Regions from separate parts of the Sinomonas flava genome, predicted to be linked through region 1. Evidence: riboswitches for the same ligand, from Rfam matches in the RefSeq annotation. Region 1 holds a riboswitch; each other region holds the start of a gene.
The links. Region 1 has a riboswitch for S-adenosylmethionine ahead of ABD298_RS18020 (hypothetical protein). Riboswitches for the same ligand answer to the same signal wherever they lie in the genome.
Positions count from the first base shown of each region.

Region 2: another riboswitch for S-adenosylmethionine. It lies ahead of ABD298_RS04745 (aminotransferase class V-fold PLP-dependent enzyme); the one in region 1 lies ahead of ABD298_RS18020 (hypothetical protein).
Region 3: another riboswitch for S-adenosylmethionine. It lies ahead of sfnG (dimethylsulfone monooxygenase SfnG); the one in region 1 lies ahead of ABD298_RS18020 (hypothetical protein).
Region 4: another riboswitch for S-adenosylmethionine. It lies ahead of ABD298_RS13775 (ABC transporter ATP-binding protein); the one in region 1 lies ahead of ABD298_RS18020 (hypothetical protein).

Region 1 is NZ_BAAAQW010000014.1:112,096-116,297, forward strand. It holds gene ABD298_RS18005 (ABC transporter permease) at 1-11, opposite strand, end outside; gene ABD298_RS18010 (ABC transporter ATP-binding protein) at 11-808, opposite strand; gene ABD298_RS18015 (ABC transporter substrate-binding protein) at 811-1,821, opposite strand; gene ABD298_RS18020 (hypothetical protein) at 1,920-2,165, opposite strand; SAM riboswitch class IV at 2,201-2,312, opposite strand; gene ABD298_RS18025 (TetR/AcrR family transcriptional regulator) at 2,531-3,109, opposite strand; gene ABD298_RS18030 (NADPH-dependent F420 reductase) at 3,228-3,890, shown strand; gene ABD298_RS18035 (dihydrofolate reductase family protein) at 4,018-4,202, shown strand, end outside.
Region 2 is NZ_BAAAQW010000003.1:438,124-442,325, reverse strand. It holds gene ABD298_RS04755 (Nramp family divalent metal transporter) at 1-354, opposite strand, end outside; gene ABD298_RS04750 (class I SAM-dependent methyltransferase) at 478-1,242, opposite strand; gene ABD298_RS04745 (aminotransferase class V-fold PLP-dependent enzyme) at 1,311-2,732, opposite strand; SAM riboswitch class IV at 2,767-2,880, opposite strand; gene hisN (histidinol-phosphatase) at 2,957-3,778, opposite strand; gene rsgA (ribosome small subunit-dependent GTPase A) at 3,843-4,202, opposite strand, start outside.
Region 3 is NZ_BAAAQW010000001.1:164,140-168,341, forward strand. It holds gene ABD298_RS00835 (O-acetylhomoserine aminocarboxypropyltransferase/cysteine synthase family protein) at 1-1,314, opposite strand, end outside; gene sfnG (dimethylsulfone monooxygenase SfnG) at 1,314-2,498, opposite strand; SAM riboswitch class I at 2,553-2,665, opposite strand; gene ABD298_RS00845 (acyl-CoA dehydrogenase family protein) at 2,793-4,022, shown strand; gene ABD298_RS00850 (ArsR/SmtB family transcription factor) at 4,160-4,202, opposite strand, start outside.
Region 4 is NZ_BAAAQW010000007.1:98,047-102,248, reverse strand. It holds gene ABD298_RS13780 (aliphatic sulfonate ABC transporter substrate-binding protein) at 1-631, opposite strand, end outside; gene ABD298_RS13775 (ABC transporter ATP-binding protein) at 682-1,548, opposite strand; SAM riboswitch class I at 1,554-1,650, opposite strand; SAM riboswitch class IV at 1,793-1,904, shown strand; gene ABD298_RS13770 (flavin reductase family protein) at 1,946-2,428, shown strand; gene ABD298_RS13765 (oxygenase MpaB family protein) at 2,521-3,465, shown strand; gene ABD298_RS13760 (hypothetical protein) at 3,564-4,202, shown strand, end outside.

The sequences.
Region 1 (4,202 bases):
AGCGTGCTCATCAGGCGGGGATCCTTTCTGTGGTGGCGCGGCGGACCTCGTCGTGCAGGAGGTTCCAGACCTCGTGGCGGTACTCCACGAAGGCGGGGTGCGAGCGGATGTCCGCTTCGTCGTCGTGGTCCGGGAGGCGGATGTCCACCAGGGCCTTGAGGCGGCCCGGGCGGGAGCTGAGGACGGCGACCCGCTGTCCGAGGTAGACCGCCTCCTCGATGCCGTGGGTGATGAACACGATCGTCTTGCCGGTGGCTCGCCAGATCCGGAGCAGCTCGCCCTGGAGCTGCTCGCGCGTCTGGGCGTCGAGCGCGGCGAAGGGCTCGTCCATGAGGAGGATGTCGGGTTCGAACGCGAGGCTGCGGGCAATCGCCACGCGCTGCTTCATGCCGCCCGAGAGCTCGTGGGGGTAGCGGTCCTCGAAGCCGGCGAGCCCGACGAGGCCGAGGTAGTGGGTGGCCCGCTCGGCCCGTTCGCCCCTGCCCAGCCCTGTCCCTTCGAGTCCGATCGAGACGTTCTGGGAGGCAGTGCGCCAGGGGAAGAGGGCGTACTGCTGGAACACGACGGCCCGGTCCCGCCCGGGGCCGGTGATCGGCGTGCCGTCCACGAGGACTTCACCCGAGGCGGGTCTCGTGAGGCCGGCAAGCAGATCCAGGAGGGTGGTCTTGCCGGAGCCGCTCGGTCCGACCAGGGTGAGGAATTCGCCGTCCTGGACGTCGAGGGTGAGGCTGTCGAGGGCCGTCAGGGTCCCTCCGCCGCGGACCTGGAAGTGCTGGCTGACGCCGCGCAGGCTGATCTTAGGGGTCATGGTCATCCCTTCGCGAGATCGTTGAATTCGTTGGTGTAGTACTTGGACGGCGTGATGGGCCCACCCACGATCCCGGCCCTGTTCAGCCAGGCGTCCCAGCGGGTGAAGTCCGTGTCGGTGATGATCCCGGCGCGGGGTACGCCCACGCTCTTCCAGTACTTCAGGTTCTTGGTGCTCTCGCCGCGGTTGCGCTTCTCGATGATCTGGGTGAAGCGCTCGATCACGGTCTCCCGCGGAGTGGTGCGCTCCCACTCGATGGCTTTGGCGACGCCGGTCGTGAACGCGCGCACCGTGTCAGGGTTCTTGGCGATGAAATCGCTGCGGAAGACGTACTGTCCTCCGGCGAAGGCCCCGAACAGGGCGTAGTCGCTGAAGAGCGAACGCAGGCCGCCTCCGGCGACGGCGTTGTCCTGGAGGACTCCCCCCAGCACGCCGACGTCGACCTGCCCGCGGCGGACCGCTTCCTCAGTGTCGTTGGGTGGGAGGACCACCAGCTGAACCTGCCTGATCTCCTCGGGGGTCAGCCCGTTCTTCTCGAGCCAAGTGTCGAGGACGGCCTCGGAATGCGCCCCGAGAGTGTTGACGGCGACCTTCCTGCCGATGAGGTCACGGGCGGTGCGGATCGGGCTGTCGTCCTTGACGTAGAAGCCGTTGAAGGTCTTCTCGTCCTCGCCGTAGTAGTTCACGACCGCCTTCACGGGGGCGCCGGCTTCGGCGAGCTTGACCACGGCGCCGGTGAAGGCGCCGCCGAAGTCCGTCTGGCCGGTCGCGGCGGACTGGATGTCCTGGGGCCCGCTGGTCGTGTTGCCCACCCAGACGAGCTTGACGTCGCCGAGGAAGCCGAGATCCTGTGCGAGTTCGGGGAGGGTGACGTTGTTCGCGGATCCCTGGTACCGCAGCTCGGTGGTCTCCTGACCTGCGCCTGTGGCGGCGGCAGGGCCTGAGCAGGCCGAAACGGCCGCGGCGAGGACGGCTGCCAGCGCGGCTCCGGCAATGGATGCAAGTGTTTTCATCGGGTTTTCCTAGGGTTTCTGGGCGCACGGAGGCAGCCCTCATGGGCGCAGCGGCACTCCGCGCGCGATAAGGAGAAAAGAGAAAGAACCTGGGCGCGCTACTTGGCCCGGTACTCGTGGTTGGTCAGAGGAAGGAAACTCCCCGGACACCACGGGCCCACAGCCTGCCCGGTCAGGATGAGGCGGTGCCCCGCGTCCACCCGCTGCCAGCGGCGACACTCGAGGTGCGGGACGTCGTCGGCCGCCGCGGCGAAGGGGACGACGGCGATGCCAGCGGCCCAGTGCCCCATGGCGCGGGGCACGTCCGCGCCGCCGACGGCCTGCTCCCCGATGGTGACAGTCATGGTGGTCCAATCCCCCGGACGCCCGCGGTTCGCGGGCGCCGTACTTGCCGCGGATGGCCACCGCGGCCGGATCTTCATCTGGGGCACCCCACTACGGGAGAGGGTTGCCGCCCGGCCAGCCAGAGCTTCACGCCGGGACTCTTGATCCTGGGCCCGAATCTACGGAACCCCACCAGTCCCGTCTATCCATCTCCGTAACAACGACCCGTGACGTCGCGGTGGGCAACAGCGCGCCCTAAAAGGTCACATTGCCTCCGGCCCACATGACCCTCGATGACGAAACGACTGAGTATCGAAGGCATACATCCACGACGACGGCTTGGCGGTGTTCCGGTCAGCTCAGGGACCTGCACGCCGGATACGCGTCAGCGCTGCGGGCAGGCCTCGTCGATGAGCCGCCGGGCCAGACCGAGCGCGCGGTTGCCGTACGTGCGCCCATCGAGGACCGCCGCGGTGGCGTAGGCGCCGTTCAGCACGATCAGCAATTCCTCGGCCAGGAGGCCGGGATCTTCGGCGCCTGCCTGCTCGGCAAGCGTGCGGAGCCAGTCACGCACCCTCTGCTTGTGGTCGACGGCGACACGGTGCGCAGGGTGGTCGCCCTCGGGGAACTCGGTATTCGTGTTCAGCATGGGGCAGCCCCGGTACCCCGCCCCAGCGGTGTCCTCCGCGAGGACCTCGAACACTGCGCTGAGCTTCTGCCGGGGGTCCACATACTCGGCCGCGGCCTGCTCCATGCGCTCGAACCACGCGTCGGCACCGCCTCGGACATAGGCGGTGGCCAGAGCGTCCTTGGTGGGGAACTGCCGGTAGACCGTGGCGTTCCCAACGCCGCACTCCTTCACGACAGCGTCCATGCCCACCGCGCGGATCCCCTGCTGGTAGTAGAGGCGCGTGGCCACCTCCAGGATGTTGCGCCTGTTCTCTTCAGCCGTCCGCCGCGTCACCGCGATCTTCCTCCTCGTGCCGTCCGTGCCCTTCCAGCTTGACAGACGGACCGATCCGTCACAAATAATAGACGGAACGATCCGTCACATCGAACGGATGGCGACTCGAAGGAGCACCATGAAGATCGCAGTACTCGGCACCGGCATGGTCGGGCGCGCCCTCGCGGCCCGCCTCGCCGAGCTCGGCCACGCCGTCACCATTGGCACCCGCAACCCGGACGAGACCCTCGCCCGTACCGGCGACGACGCGTTCGCCGCCTGGGCTGCGGCGAACCCGGCCGTGGGGCTCGCCGCGTTCACCGACGCCGCCTCGGCCGCCGAGCTCGCCATCAACGCCACCAGCGGCGGAGCAGCCCTCGAGGTCCTCGCACTGGCAGGCCAGGAGAACCTCACGGGCAAGGTCCTCGTCGACATCGCGAACCCGCTGGACCTCAGCGCCGGCATGCCGCCGACACTGTTCGTGAAGGACACCGACTCGCTCGGCGAGCAGATCCAGCGCGCACACCCCGACGCGCTCGTGGTGAAGACCCTCAACACGCTCAACGCGTCCCTCATGGCGGACCCCGCCAAGCTGGGCGAGGCCAGCACTGTGTTCGTCTCCGGGAACGACGCCGCGGCGAAGGCCACCGTGTCCGGGCTCCTGGCGGAGATGGGCCACCAGGACATCATCGACCTCGGCGACATCACGACGGCCCGCGGCACCGAGATGCTCCTTCCCGTGTGGCTGCGCCTGTGGGGCGCTCTTGGGACGCCGGAGTTCAACTTCAAGATCGTCCGCTGACTGGGCGCCTCCTCGCCCAGCGGGAGCCCGAGCGGCACAATGGCACTGGATGACAAGGCCCCGGGGCTGCGGTGGGGCCGCGTCGCCGCGCTGCCTCGTCACTCCCCCACCCCCGAAGGAGCCACACATGGCCGTTCGCCTCGACCTCAACATCTCCCTCGACGGCTACGCGTCGACCGCCGACCAGACGCCGGAGAACCCGATGGGCGAGGACTGGGCGCGCCTCGTCGCCGCATACACCGGCACCAGGACGTTCCGCGAGCGGGTCCTCGGCGACCGCTCCGGGGAGGGCACCACCGGTGTCGACGACCG
Region 2 (4,202 bases), on a different contig from region 1:
GCCCACGACCTCGGCCAGGTCCGTGGCGAGCGCCACGACTTCCGCCTGCGCCCAGTACAGCCTGCGGGCTGTACGGCCCAGTCGCTGGCCCAGGATCTCCGGCATGGTGCGCCCGGTGACGACTCCGAGCTTGGCGGACTGGTACTGGATGAGCATGGCCATGGCGTTCGCGATGACGAGGACCCACACGAGCAGATAGCTGTAGCGCGCCCCTGCAGTCAGGTTCGCCGCGACGTTCCCAGGGTCGACGTAGGCGACGGAGGCGACAAACGCCGGCCCCAGAGTTCCCAGGAGCATGATCCACCGGGAGCGCGACCCCGGGGTCCGCTCGGTCGCCTTCAAGGTCCTGCTCACCCTTCAGCCTCTCTGCTGCGCGCTCCCGGGGCTGTTCGCCGCACCGGAGACCCGTTTTTCGGTCTGCCTAAACTGTAGGCGCCGCCGGGGGAGGACGGCAAGGTGGCCGCGACCGGCCCGTTCCTAGGAGACGGAAGGGACGGCCCGCCAGACTTGCGTCAGGTAGGGGAGTGCGAGGGCTTCGCCGGGAGCGTGCCCGAGGTGCTCGTGGAGGTACCACGCGAGGTTCGACTCGACTTTGGCGCGGTGCCGCGCGTCGGCACGGAGGTAGTAGCTGCGCGACTTCGTGAGGTCCACGATGCCCTCCGGCGTGATGGGGTCCTCCCACCGGATGACAGCAGACTCCCAGCCGGTGAGCTCGGGGCCCGACGGCGGGTGGTAGCCGGGCTTGTGGACGTCGCCGGCGTGCATGATGCGGGAGAGCCGGTGGACCCACGGCACCGTTGTGTCGAGCTGGTTCCAGATGAGGCCGACCCGTCCCCCGGGGCGCAGGAGCCGCACGGCCTCCCGCGTGGCAGCCTCGGGGTCGAACCAGTGCCAGGCCTGGGCGGCGACGACGAGGTCCGCACAGCCGTCGGGAAGACCCGTCGACTCGGCAGGCGCGACGATGCAGTGCACGCCCGCGTATCGGCGGCCCAGTTCGGCGAGCATGTCCGCGGACGGGTCCACCGCGGTGACCCCGAGCCCATGCCGGGCTAGGAGGCCCGTGAACTTGCCCGTGCCGGCCCCGAGGTCGACGGCGGTCTCCGCGCCGTCGGGGACGAGCCACGCGACCGTCTCCGCCGGGTACCCGGGCCGGACCCTCTCGTAGTGCGCCCCGCCGGCCTCGAACGCGCTGGCGAGCTCGCGCCGTCGTGCGTCGTCCAGCTTCGGCCCGCCGCGTGCCATTCCCTGCCTCCCTCGTGGACTGCCGAGCCCACTCTATTCCGGCGTGCGAAGCGGCGCCGCCGTGGAAGTCAGGAGTCCGTGAGACAGGGGGCTGCGCCCGCGGTGCCTGGAGTGTTGGGGGCCCATGCGGGGAAGGGCCGCGAGTCGTGGGCGGGCACCCACCGGCCGGCGTCGACCGCGTAGTCGATCCCGAGCCCGTCCTCGACGAGCCCTCGCACTCCCGCCACAAGGCGCTCGACGTCCTCCAGCCGGGACCCGACCCCGAAGCTCGCGCGCAGCGAGCCCGACGGCAGGCCGAGGCGCTTCAGGAGCGGGTGCGCGCAGAACCGGCCGTCGCGCAGCCCCACGCCGTGCTCTGCCGAGAGGCAGGCGGCCACCAGCCCGGCGTCGTGCCCGGCCACCGAGAAGTTCACGACGCCGATCGCCTCCTTGGAGTCGTCGAACAGCCGGTGGACGGTGACGCCGTCGATCTCCGCGAGCCCCTCCAGGAGCGCGGCACGCAGCTGCTGTTCGTGCCGCTGCCACGCGGCCTCGTCGAGGGAGCCGAGGACCTCGGCCGCCCGGGCGAGGGTGGCCGCCCCGAGGACGTTGGGGGAGCCGGCCTCGTGCCGGGCCGGACCGTCCGCCCAGGTGACCGCGTCGAGGCGCACCTCCCGCACGGCGCCGCCTCCGGCAAGGTGGGGAGTGCCGGCGTCGAGCCAGTCGGCGCGGCCCACGAGGACGCCGCTGCCGAACGGCGCGTAGAGCTTGTGGCCGGAGAACGCGAGGTAGTCGATCTCCCCGGATGTTCCTGCGGCAGCCATGTCGATCCGGCGGTGCGGAGCCAGCTGGGCCGCGTCGACGACGATCCGGGCACCGTGCTCGTGCGCGATCGCGGCTAGTTCGGCGATGGGGAGGACCTCGCCCGTGACATTGGAGGCGCCCGTGACGGCGAGGAGGCCCACGCCGCCGTCGGACAGCGAGATCCGGACCCGCTCGAGCGTCTCGGCCAGGCTGGGCGCCGCGACGACGCTGCGGTGCGGGCGCGCCTGCCAGGGCAGGAGGTTTGCATGGTGCTCGATGTCCAGGTACAGGACCTCGCTCCCGGCCGGGACGCATCCTGCCAGAAGGTTGAGGGAGTCCGTCGTGTTGCGCGTGAACACCACCGCGTCGTCGGGCCGGGCCCGGACGAACCTGCGGACGGTCCCGCGGGCGTTCTCATACAGGCTCGTGCTGATCTGCGAGGCATACCCCGCACCCCGGTGGACGCTCGCGTAGAACGGCAGTACGTCGGTGAGATGGTCGGCAACGGCAGCGAGCGACGGGGCGGAGGCCGCATAGTCGAGATTGGCGTACCGGACCTCGTCCCCGCCCACCAACGGCGCCCGCAGGTCGGCGCCCACGACGGCGAGCAGCGGCTCGAGCGCGTCGGCGTACCGGTGGGGCGGGGCGGCGCTGGTGCCGACGGCTGTGTCGACGGCGGGCAGCAGGGAGGGCGGGACAGGGCTCATCGGCATTCCTCGTGACCGTGAGGGACCCGTGGCGGGTCCGCGCTTGCCGGGTCCGCTCCGGACCGGCCTGGTCGTCACCCGGGGCACCCCGCCGCGGTGGGAGGGTTGCCGGCCAGCAAACCGGGGTTTAGCGCTGGCACTCGTGACCTGTCCACGAGACTAGGCCACGGGGTGCGGAGGGTGCATCCGTGGCCGTCGAGCGTGTCGCATTGTGACAGCGCGTGTCAGGGCGCCTCCGAGACCGGCTCGCGCTCGGCGTGGAGACGACCGAGGACCTCCGAGTGGAGGATCCCGTTGGTCGCGAGGGCGTTCCCGCCCCACGGGCCGTCCTCCCCGTCCAGGGACGTGAAGCGCCCGCCCGCCTCCTTCACGATCGGGACCAGGGCCGCCATGTCGTACAGGGCGAGCTCGGGCTCGGTGGCGATGTCGACAGCTCCCTCCGCGACGAGGCAGTACGACCAGAAGTCCCCGTACGCTCGCGTCCTCCACACGTCCTCGGTGAGGCCGATGAAGCCGTCGAGGCTCCCGCGCTCCTTCCATCCCGAGAGCGAGGAGTACGAGAGCGAGGCGTCCTCGAGCCGCGCCACATTGGAGACCTTCAGCCGCGTCGCCGAGGCGAGCGAGCGGCCGGTATAGGCGCCGGCTCCCTTCACCGCCCACCACCGGCGGCCGAGGGCTGGCGCGCTCACCACGCCCATGACGATCTCGTCGCCGTCCGCCAGGGCGATGAGGGTGGCCCACACGGGCACGCCGCGGACAAAGTTCTTCGTGCCGTCGATCGGGTCGATGATCCACCGCCGCGCCCCGTGCCCCGTCGTGCCGAACTCCTCGCCGACCACGGCGTCCCGAGGCCTGGAGCGGGCAAGCTGGCCGCGGATGGCCTCCTCCGCCGCCCGGTCCGCGTCCGTCACCGGCGTGAGGTCGGGCTTCGTCTCGACCTTGAGGTCGAGGGCCTTGAACCGCTCCATGGTCTGGGCATCGACCGAGTCCGCCAGCACGTGGGCCAGCCGGAGGTCGTCGTTGTACGTCTCGGGCGCTTGCGTCATGGACCCCACGCTATCGCTTCGCGCCCTGCCGGAGCGGGAGGCTCCGCCTGGAAGAGGGGGCCCGCTACGCGCCGAGCTCCTTGGCGTCCTGCGCCTCCTCGCGCGAGCCGCTGCCGAGCAGACGGCGCAGCGACGCGAGGCGGGCCGGACCGGCGTCGCCCGCATTGCCCTCGGCGACCCACGCGTCGAGCCCGCAGCCGACAGCCGCGGCGTCGTGGCGGCAGCCCCGCTCGCACGCCGCGGTGCCGGGCTCGAGGTCGGCGAAGGCGCGCAGGATCCGGTCCGGGTCCACGTGCGCGAGGCCGAACGACCGAATCCCCGGGGTGTCGATGATCCAGCTCCCCGGCGGGGCCTCGGAGAGGCGGAGGGCAAGCGCCGACGACGAGGTGTGCCGCCCGCGCCCGGTCACGGCGTTCACGCCTCC
Region 3 (4,202 bases), on a different contig from region 1:
TGCAGCGAACTCTTCCTCAAGCTCGTCCGCTTCCTGGCTTGCGGCCAACGCCTGGTCGAGGTCCCAGATGATGTCCTCGACGTCCTCGAGCCCCACCGAGAAGCGGATGAGGTCACCCGGCACGCCCGCCGCGACGAGCTGCTCGGCGGAGAGCTGCTGGTGCGTGGTCGAGGCCGGGTGCAGCACGAGCGTGCGGGCGTCGCCGATGTTGGCCAGGTGCGACGCGAGCTGAAGGGCCTCGATGAAGCGGGACCCGGCCTCGCGGCCGCCCCTCACACCGAAGCTGAACACCGAGCCCACGCCGAGCGGCAGGATGCCCTGGGCGAACTCGTACTGCGGGTGCGAGGGCAGGCCCGCGTAGTTCACGTAGGTCACGCGCGGATCGGCCTCGAGCCACTCCGCGACCGCCTTGGCGTTGGCGAGGTGCGCGTCCATGCGCTGCGGGAGCGTCTCGACGCCCTGCAGGAGCTGGAACGCGGACTGCGGCGACAGGGACGGGCCGATGTCGCGCAGCTGCTCGGAGCGCAGCTTCATGAGGAAGCCGTACTCGCCGAAGTTGCCCCACCACGTGACGTTGCCGTAGCTCGGCACGGGCTCGGTCATGGAGGGGAACTTGCCGTTGGCCCAGTTGAACGTGCCGGACTCGACGACGACGCCGCCCAGGGTCGTGCCGTGGCCGCCGAGGAACTTCGTGGCCGAGTGGATCACGATGTCCGCGCCGTGCTCGATCGGCCGGAAAATGTACGGCGGCGTCAGCGTGGAGTCCACCACGAGCGGGATGCCGTGCTCGTGGGCGACGGCGGCCAGGCCGGCGACGTCGGCGATGTCGCCGGAGGGGTTGGCCACTACCTCGGTGTAGACGGCCTTGGTGTTCTCGCGCAGGGCCGACTTGAACGCGGCCGGGTCGGTCGAATCCACGAACGTCGTCTCGACCCCGAAGCGGCGCAGGGTCACGTCGAGCTGCGTGATCGTGCCGCCGTAGAGCTTGGAGGAGGCGACGATGTGGTCCCCGGCCTGGGTGAGTGCGGCGAACGTGATGAACTCCGCGGCCATGCCCGAGCTCGTAGCGACCGCTCCGAGGCCGCCCTCGAGGGACGCGATGCGCTCCTCGAACGCCGCGACCGTGGGGTTGCCGATGCGGGAGTAGATGTTGCCGTACTTCTGCAGCGCGAAGAGGTTCGCGGCGTCGTCCGAGTCCTTGAACACGAACGACGTGGACTGGTAGATCGGCACCGCCCGGGCGCCGTGCTCGGCGTCGGGCGTGCCGCCGGCGTGCAGGGCGCGGGTGCGGAACCCGAACTGGCGCTCGGCCATCAGGCGTTCGCCCCGGCAGCCTGGAATCCGGTCACCGGGAGCAGGTCCGTGCGCAGCTCCGTGCCGTTCTTCCGGGCCAGGTCCGCCTCGAGCTCGCGGACGATCGGGAGGACATCGCGGCCGAACGCCTCGACCTCCTCCTGGAAGTGCAGGTAGCCGGTGAGGAACAGGTTTACGCCGATCTTCTTGTACTCGACCATCCGCTCGGCAATCTGCTCCGGGGTGCCGATGAGCTTGGTGCGGAAGCCGTCGTTGTACTGGACGAGGTCCTCGAAGGTCGAGTCCTCCCACATTCCCTTGCCGTCCTTCGTGGACTGGCCGGCCTCCTTGACGGCGGCGGCGAAGCCCTCGACGGCCGGCTTGTGCGCCTTGGCGATGATCTCGCGCAGGGTCTCCTGCGCCTCCTTCTCGCTCTCGCGGGCAATCACGAAGCCGTTGAGGCCGAACTTCGGCGGGTTCGGGGCGGTCCGGCCGTCCTGCGCGGCGGCCAGGACGCCGCGGATGTTGTCCTTGAACGGCTCGAGGTCGCGGCCGTTGGAGAAGTACCAGTCCGCGGTGCGGCCCGCGGCGGCCTGCGCGGCCGTCGAATTGCCGCCGAAGAAGATCTCGGGGTGCGCGCGGCCGGGGATGTCCAGCGGGGCCGGGCTGAGGGTGAAGTCCTTGATGTTGTAGTACGTGCCGGACTGCGAGTAGCCCTTCTGGGTCCACAGGCCGCGGAGCACGTTGATGAACTCTTCGGTGCGCACGTAGCGCTCGTCGTGCTCGAGCCACGGCAGGCCGAAGTTCACGAACTCGTCCTTGAGCCAGCCGGAGACGATGTTCACGGCCGCGCGACCTCCGGAGAGGTGGTCCGCGGTGATGATGAACTTGGCGAGGACACCCGGGTGCCACATGCCGGGGTGTACGGCGGAGATGACCTTGAGCCGGTCGGTCGCGCCGAGGAGGGCGAGGCTGAACGAGGTCGCCTCGTGCTGCTTGTCCGCGCCGTAGCTCGCGGCGTAGCGGGTCTGGGTCAGGGCGTACTCGAAGCCGGAGTCCTCCGCGATGCGGGCGAGCTTCTTGTTGTACTCGAACTCCCAGTTGGTGCGCTGCTCGATGGTCGAGACGACGAGGCCGCCCGAGACGTTGGGCACCCAGTACGCGAACTTCAGCGGGGTCTCGAAGTCGATGCGGTGGTTGGTCATGCTGCGCTCCTTGGAACTCGGGCGCGACGTGCAGCGCAGGATGTGCCTGATCGCTCACCATCGCTTCTGGCAGTAGCACCTTTGGCTCCGGCCGTTGTTCCGGCATTTGGGGGCAATGGTTGCTGCGGCGTCACAGATCCAGATCTCTCGGCCGCTCGGGATGGTCAGTGTGATTCTCCCGAGAAAGGGCGTAACGATGCAAATTATTTCGTCACACTCGCGCTCGGCCTGCTGGCGCCGAATACTGTTCGACGGCGTGCGCCCGCCGATGGCCCGCCGGAGAGGGATGCACACATGGGACGCACGACGCCGGGCCCCGCCTCGTACACGGAGCTCGCCGAGCGCTTCGCACCGGTCTTCGATCGCATTGCCGAGGGTGCCTTGGATCGCGAACTGGGCCGGACGCTGCCGTTCGAGCAGGTCACGTGGCTCAAGGAGGCCGGGTTCGGCCGCCTCCGCGTCCCGGCCGAGCACGGCGGCTTCGGAGTATCCGTCGAGACCCTCGTGCGCCTGCTCGTCGACCTCGCCGCCGCGGACTCGTCGGTGGCGCACCTGCTGCGCTCCCACTTCGCGTTCGTCGAGACGATCTCGCTCCAGGACGAGGCCTTCCGCGCGCGGTGGTTCGGCCGCGTCGTCGACGGCGCGATCTTCGGCAACGCCGCGACCGAGCGCTCCGGCAACGCCCTCGGCACGGTGGCGACCAGGCTCGTGCCCGCGGGCGGCGGCGGGTACCTCCTCACCGGCGAGAAGTACTACACGACCGGGACGATCTTCGCCGACTACGTGGCCGTCATGGCGTCCCCTGAGGGCGGGAGCTCGCGGCTGTACGCGATCGCCCCGACCCGGCACGCCGGCGTCGAGATCCGCGACGACTGGGACGGATTCGGCCAGCAGATGACCGGCACCGGGACGGCGGTGTTCCGCGAGGTCCCGATCCCTGCCGAGGACACCGTGCCGCGCACCGAGTCCACCACCCACGAGCCCGCGTTCCTGCAGCTGATGCTCCTGTCCGTCCTCGCCGGGATCGGCAAGGCCGTGGTGCGCGACGCGTCGTCGCTCGTCGCGAAGCGGACGCGGACGTTCTCCACAGGCTCAGGCCAGCTGTTCCGCGAGGACCCACTCATCCTGAACCTCGTAGGCCAGCTCGCCGCGAAGTCGTTCGCCGCGGAGTCGTCGGTGCTGGCGGCCGCCCGCGAGCTCGATGACGCCCTCGCGCTGGGCCCCGACGCGAGCGCCGAGGACCGCTACGCGCGGGGAGCGGTCGCCGTCGACCTCGCCCAGGTGGCCGTGCCGCCGCTGGTCATCGACGCCGCGCAGCAGCTCTTCGACACGGCCGGCGCCTCCGCGGTGTCCCGGGGCAAGGCGCTGGATCGCCACTGGCGCAACGCGCGCACGGTCGCGACGCACAATCCCGTGGCGTTCAAGGCGCGCGGGCTGGGGGATTGGTTCGTCAACGGGGTCTCCCCAGTCGCGCTGCACAGCATCGGCGAGGCGACGGCCGCAGTCCCGGCCTCCGCCGGCTAGCTAGCCCCTCCTTGTGGGGTCACATCCCTAGCCTCTCAGGCCCCGGTCCGGAGGTTGAGGGGTCATGTCTCTAAGAACAGGAATCCGCTCTCTAGAAATATGACCCCTCAAGGCAGGGACATGACCCCTCAACAGCATCAGGCGCGGGCCAGAAGCTCCTCGCCCACGCGGCCCCGCTGG
Region 4 (4,202 bases), on a different contig from region 1:
CGCCGTTCTGCTCGGCGGCGGCCATGATCGGGTCGAGGCCGCTCCAGGCCTCGACCGAGCCGTTCTCCAGCGCCGTGCGGCCGTCAGCGTGCTGGAGGTTCTGGACCGTCACGTCGGACTGCTTGAGCCCGTTGGCCTCGAGGGCCTGCAGCAGGAAGAAGTACGGGTCGGTGCCCTTCGTCGCGGCGATCTGCCTGCCCTTGAGGTCCGCCACCGAGGAGATCTTCGAGTCCTTGCCGACCACGAGCGCTGCCCACTCCGGCTGGGAGTAGAGGCTGATCGCCTTGATGGGCGAGCCGTTCGCGCGGGCCAGGAGGGCGGCCGAGCCGGCGGTGGAGCCCACGTCGACGGCACCGGCGCGGAGGGCTTCGTTGGCCTTGTTCGAGCCAGCGGACTGGACCCAGTTGACGCCGACGCCCGAGGGCTTGAGGGCCTCCTCGAGCCAGCCCTTCTCCTTGATGACGACCGACAGCGGGTTGTACGTGGCCCAGTCGATGTTCAGGGTCCCGGCCGCCTTCGCAGCGGGCGCCGAGCCGCCGGAGCCCTCGCCGGCGCATGCGCTCAGACCGAGGGCGGCGGCGCCGAGGCCGAGGGCAAGGAAGGAGCGACGGGACGAGTGCAGGGCAGGCATGGGAAACCTCTTCTTGCGGGTGCGGGTGCGGGTGGAGTTGCAGGGGAAAGTCAGTGGTGGTGCGTGTCCACGCCGAGCGTGGACAGGAGGGTGCCGCGGAGGCGGGCGAGCTCGGCGTCGGCGCGGTCGCGTGGGCGCTCGCCCGGGACGTCCAGGACGTGCTGGATCGTGGCGCCGGGCACGCCGTCCTCGGAGCCGAGCACCACGACGCGGTCGGCGAGCTGGAGCGCCTCGTCGACGTCGTGGGTCACGAGCAGCACCGTCGTGGGCTCGGCCTCGTGGACGCGCAGGAGGAGGTCCTGCATCTTCAGCCGGGTGAGCGCATCGAGGGCGCCGAACGGCTCGTCCAGGAGCAGCACCCCGGGGCGCCGGGCCAGGGCACGGGCCAGCGAGGCCCGCTGGGCCATGCCGCCGGAGATCTCGCCCGGGCGGTACGCCGCGCAGTGGGTCAGGCCCACGAGGGCCAGGAGGCGGTCGACGGCGGCGCGCCCCTCGCGCTTGTCGGTCCCCTTAGGCAGGCCCAGGGCGACGTTGTCGTGCACGCTCAGCCAGGGCAGGAGCCGGGGCTCCTGGAAGCCAACGGCGCACAGGGGCGAGATGCCGCTGCTCGGCGCCCCGCCCACGAGAAGTTCCCCGGTCGCGGGGGCGTCGAGTCCGGCGGCGATGCGTAGCAGCGTGGACTTTCCCGAGCCGCTCGGGCCCAGCAGGGCCACGATCTCACCCGGGGCCAGCGCGAGGTCGACGTCGCGCAGGACGTGGGTCACGCCGTCGTGCGCGCCCGTCCCGGGGTGCCGGCCTCGGCGGGCGGCGAAGGACTGGGCGACGCCGCGGAACTCCAGCGAGGCGGCGCGGGGCGCGGCGAGGGCGGAACCGCGGTGGGTGGCCTCGGAAGTCGGCTGGGCCAGGGCAGAAGGCATGTGCATCTCCATCGGTTCTGGCGGTAGCACCTGTGGCCCCTGCGGGGGCCATGGTTGCTGCGGCGTCACGGAGCCAGATCTCTCGGCCGCTCGGGATGGTCACTTCACATTTCACGTAAAGAACGCCCGCCGTGCAAAACCAGAGGTCGGGGCGTGCGTAACAAATGACAATGTGTCCGCGTGTTTCCACCGCTCGCGGATACGTTGGACGACCGGTGGATTCCTTCCGTACTGTGAGGGACAGGATCAAGAGTCCCGGCGCGAAGCTCTGGCTGGCCGGGCGGCAACCCTCTCCCGTAGTGGGGTGCCCCAGATGAAGATCCGGCCGCGGTGGCCATCCGCGGCAAGTACGGCGCCTGCGAACCGTGGGCGTCCGGCCGACTAGCTGGAGGAGCCCATGACAGCGACACCCCTCGACCTCGTGACGGGCGCGGACCTGCGCCGCGCCATGGGGCACTGGGCCACGGGCATCGCCGTCATCACCACCTCGGACGGCGGCGCGATCGCAGGCCTCGTGAGCAACTCGTTCACGTCGATCAGCCTCGACCCGCCGCTCGTCTCGTGGGCGGTGGACAAGAAGTCGAGCTCATTCGAGATCTGGAACCGCACCGACAACTACGCCGTGCACATCCTGTCCGAGTCCCATCGGGACCTCGTGGCACGGTTCGCGGCGAAGGGGACGGACAAGTTCGCGGGACTGGCCTGGGAGCCCGGGACGCTGGGTTCGCCGATTGTGGCCGACGACGTCCCGCACCTCGAGTGTCGCCTCTGGCAGCGGGTGGACGCGGGGGACCACGTCATCCTGATCGGCGAGGTGGTCAGCGTCTCGGATCCGGAGGAGTTCGTCCCCCTGACCAACCACGTGTACTGGGCAAAGTAGACCGACGGCGCATCAGCGCCAGGCAGCCGGGGCCCCGGCTCCCCTTGACCGGAGGGGGCCCCGGCCAGCCAACCCGCCGGTACGCTGGATGAGTGACCACCGGTCTCAACGACACGCTCATCGGCCCGCTGCGGCGCCGCCTCCTGACGACCTTCTCCGGCCAGTCCGAGGGGAACCTGGCCTGGGAGGAAGCCCTCGAAGAGGGCGACGACGCCGGGTACTTCGCGCCTGACTCCGCGGTCTGGGCCGTCCACGGGGGCATGACGCCCATCGCCGCCGGCATCCGCGCCCTGCTCACGCAGGCCCTGCACCCGGGCGTGCTCGCCGGTGTCGTGGAGCACTCGAACTACCGCGCCGACCCCCTCGCGCGGCTCGCCGGCACGATCCGCTGGATCTTCACCGTCACCTACGGGGACACCGCGGCCGCCCGCCGTGCGTGCGCGTGGGTGCGTAAGCGGCACGTGCCCGTGGAGGGGGAGTTCGTCACGGGCCACGGCACGCACGAGCACTACTCCGCCAATGACTCCACACTGGCCGAGTGGGTCCACCTCGCCTTCACGGACGCGTTCCTGCGGGCGTACGAATCGCTTGCCGGGCCGGTTCCCGGGGGCGCGGACCGCTACGTGGGGGAGTGGGCCGTGGCCGGGGAGCTCATGGGGGTGGCCGACCCACCGCGCACCGCGTCCGCCCTCGTCGAACGGATGGAGGCGTACGACACCGCCGGGCAGCTTGCCGGCGGACCGCGCCTGGCCGACGTGGTCTCGTTCCTGCGCCGGCCGCCGCTCGACCCGCTGCTGCGCCCGGGCTACGCCGTGCTGTTCAACGCGGTGGTCGCGGGGATGCCGCAGCGGCACCTGGACCTGCTGGGGCTCGTGCGCCCCCGCCTCGGGCCGGTGCCGCTCCCGGTGACGGGCGCCGCGAAGGCGACCCTCGCCGTCGTGGGTCGGGCCCTCGACCCGATGTCGCCGAGTGAGGCGGCCGCGCGCCGTCGTCTGGCCCGCCTCGGCGTCCTCCCCGGTCCATCGACTGCTCCGTAAGTGTCGTTCTGGGGCCTCAAAACGACACTTGCGGAGCAGTCGATGAGGGGGTGTGGATAACTTCTGCCGCCTTGTCCCGATTCTGCTCTCATGAGGGCATGAAGACCCCGCGGCGTCTCCCCCAGCAGCTCTCCGGACGGCCCTTCACGGTGGCCGAGGCCGCCCACGCCGGGGTCAGCAAGGGCAGGCTGCGCCACCGGAGCCTCCGGCCCCTGGGCCGCGGGATCAGGGGACAGGGCACGACGGCGGCGCTCACCTTGGGCGCGCGGGTCCGCCCGTTCGTCGAGGTCAACGAGCAGTGCGCGGCCTCCCACGCGACGGCCGCAGAGCTCCATGGCCTCCCAACCCGGAAGCGGGGGCTGGGTGAGGACGAGGTCTTCCACGTGATCCGGCCCGAGGGGGCAGCGCACCTGAAGCGGCCGCACGTCGTCGTGCACCGGGCGAAGCTCCTGCCCGGCGAGACCATGCTCGTCGGAGGCATCCCGGTCACGAGCCCTGCCCGGACCTGGCTCGACCTGGCTGAACGGATCACGCTGGATGAGTTGGTCGCCGTGGGTGACGCCTGCGTCCGGATCCCGTATCCCGAGCTGGAGGGCCGCGAGGAGCCGCACTGCACGGTGGGAGACCTGCGGGACATCGTCGCCCGGCATCGGGGCAAACGGGGGATCCGCAAGGCGCGGCTGGCCCTCGCGCTGATCCGGGTCGGCTCGGATTCGCCGCAGGAGACGGCGCTGCGG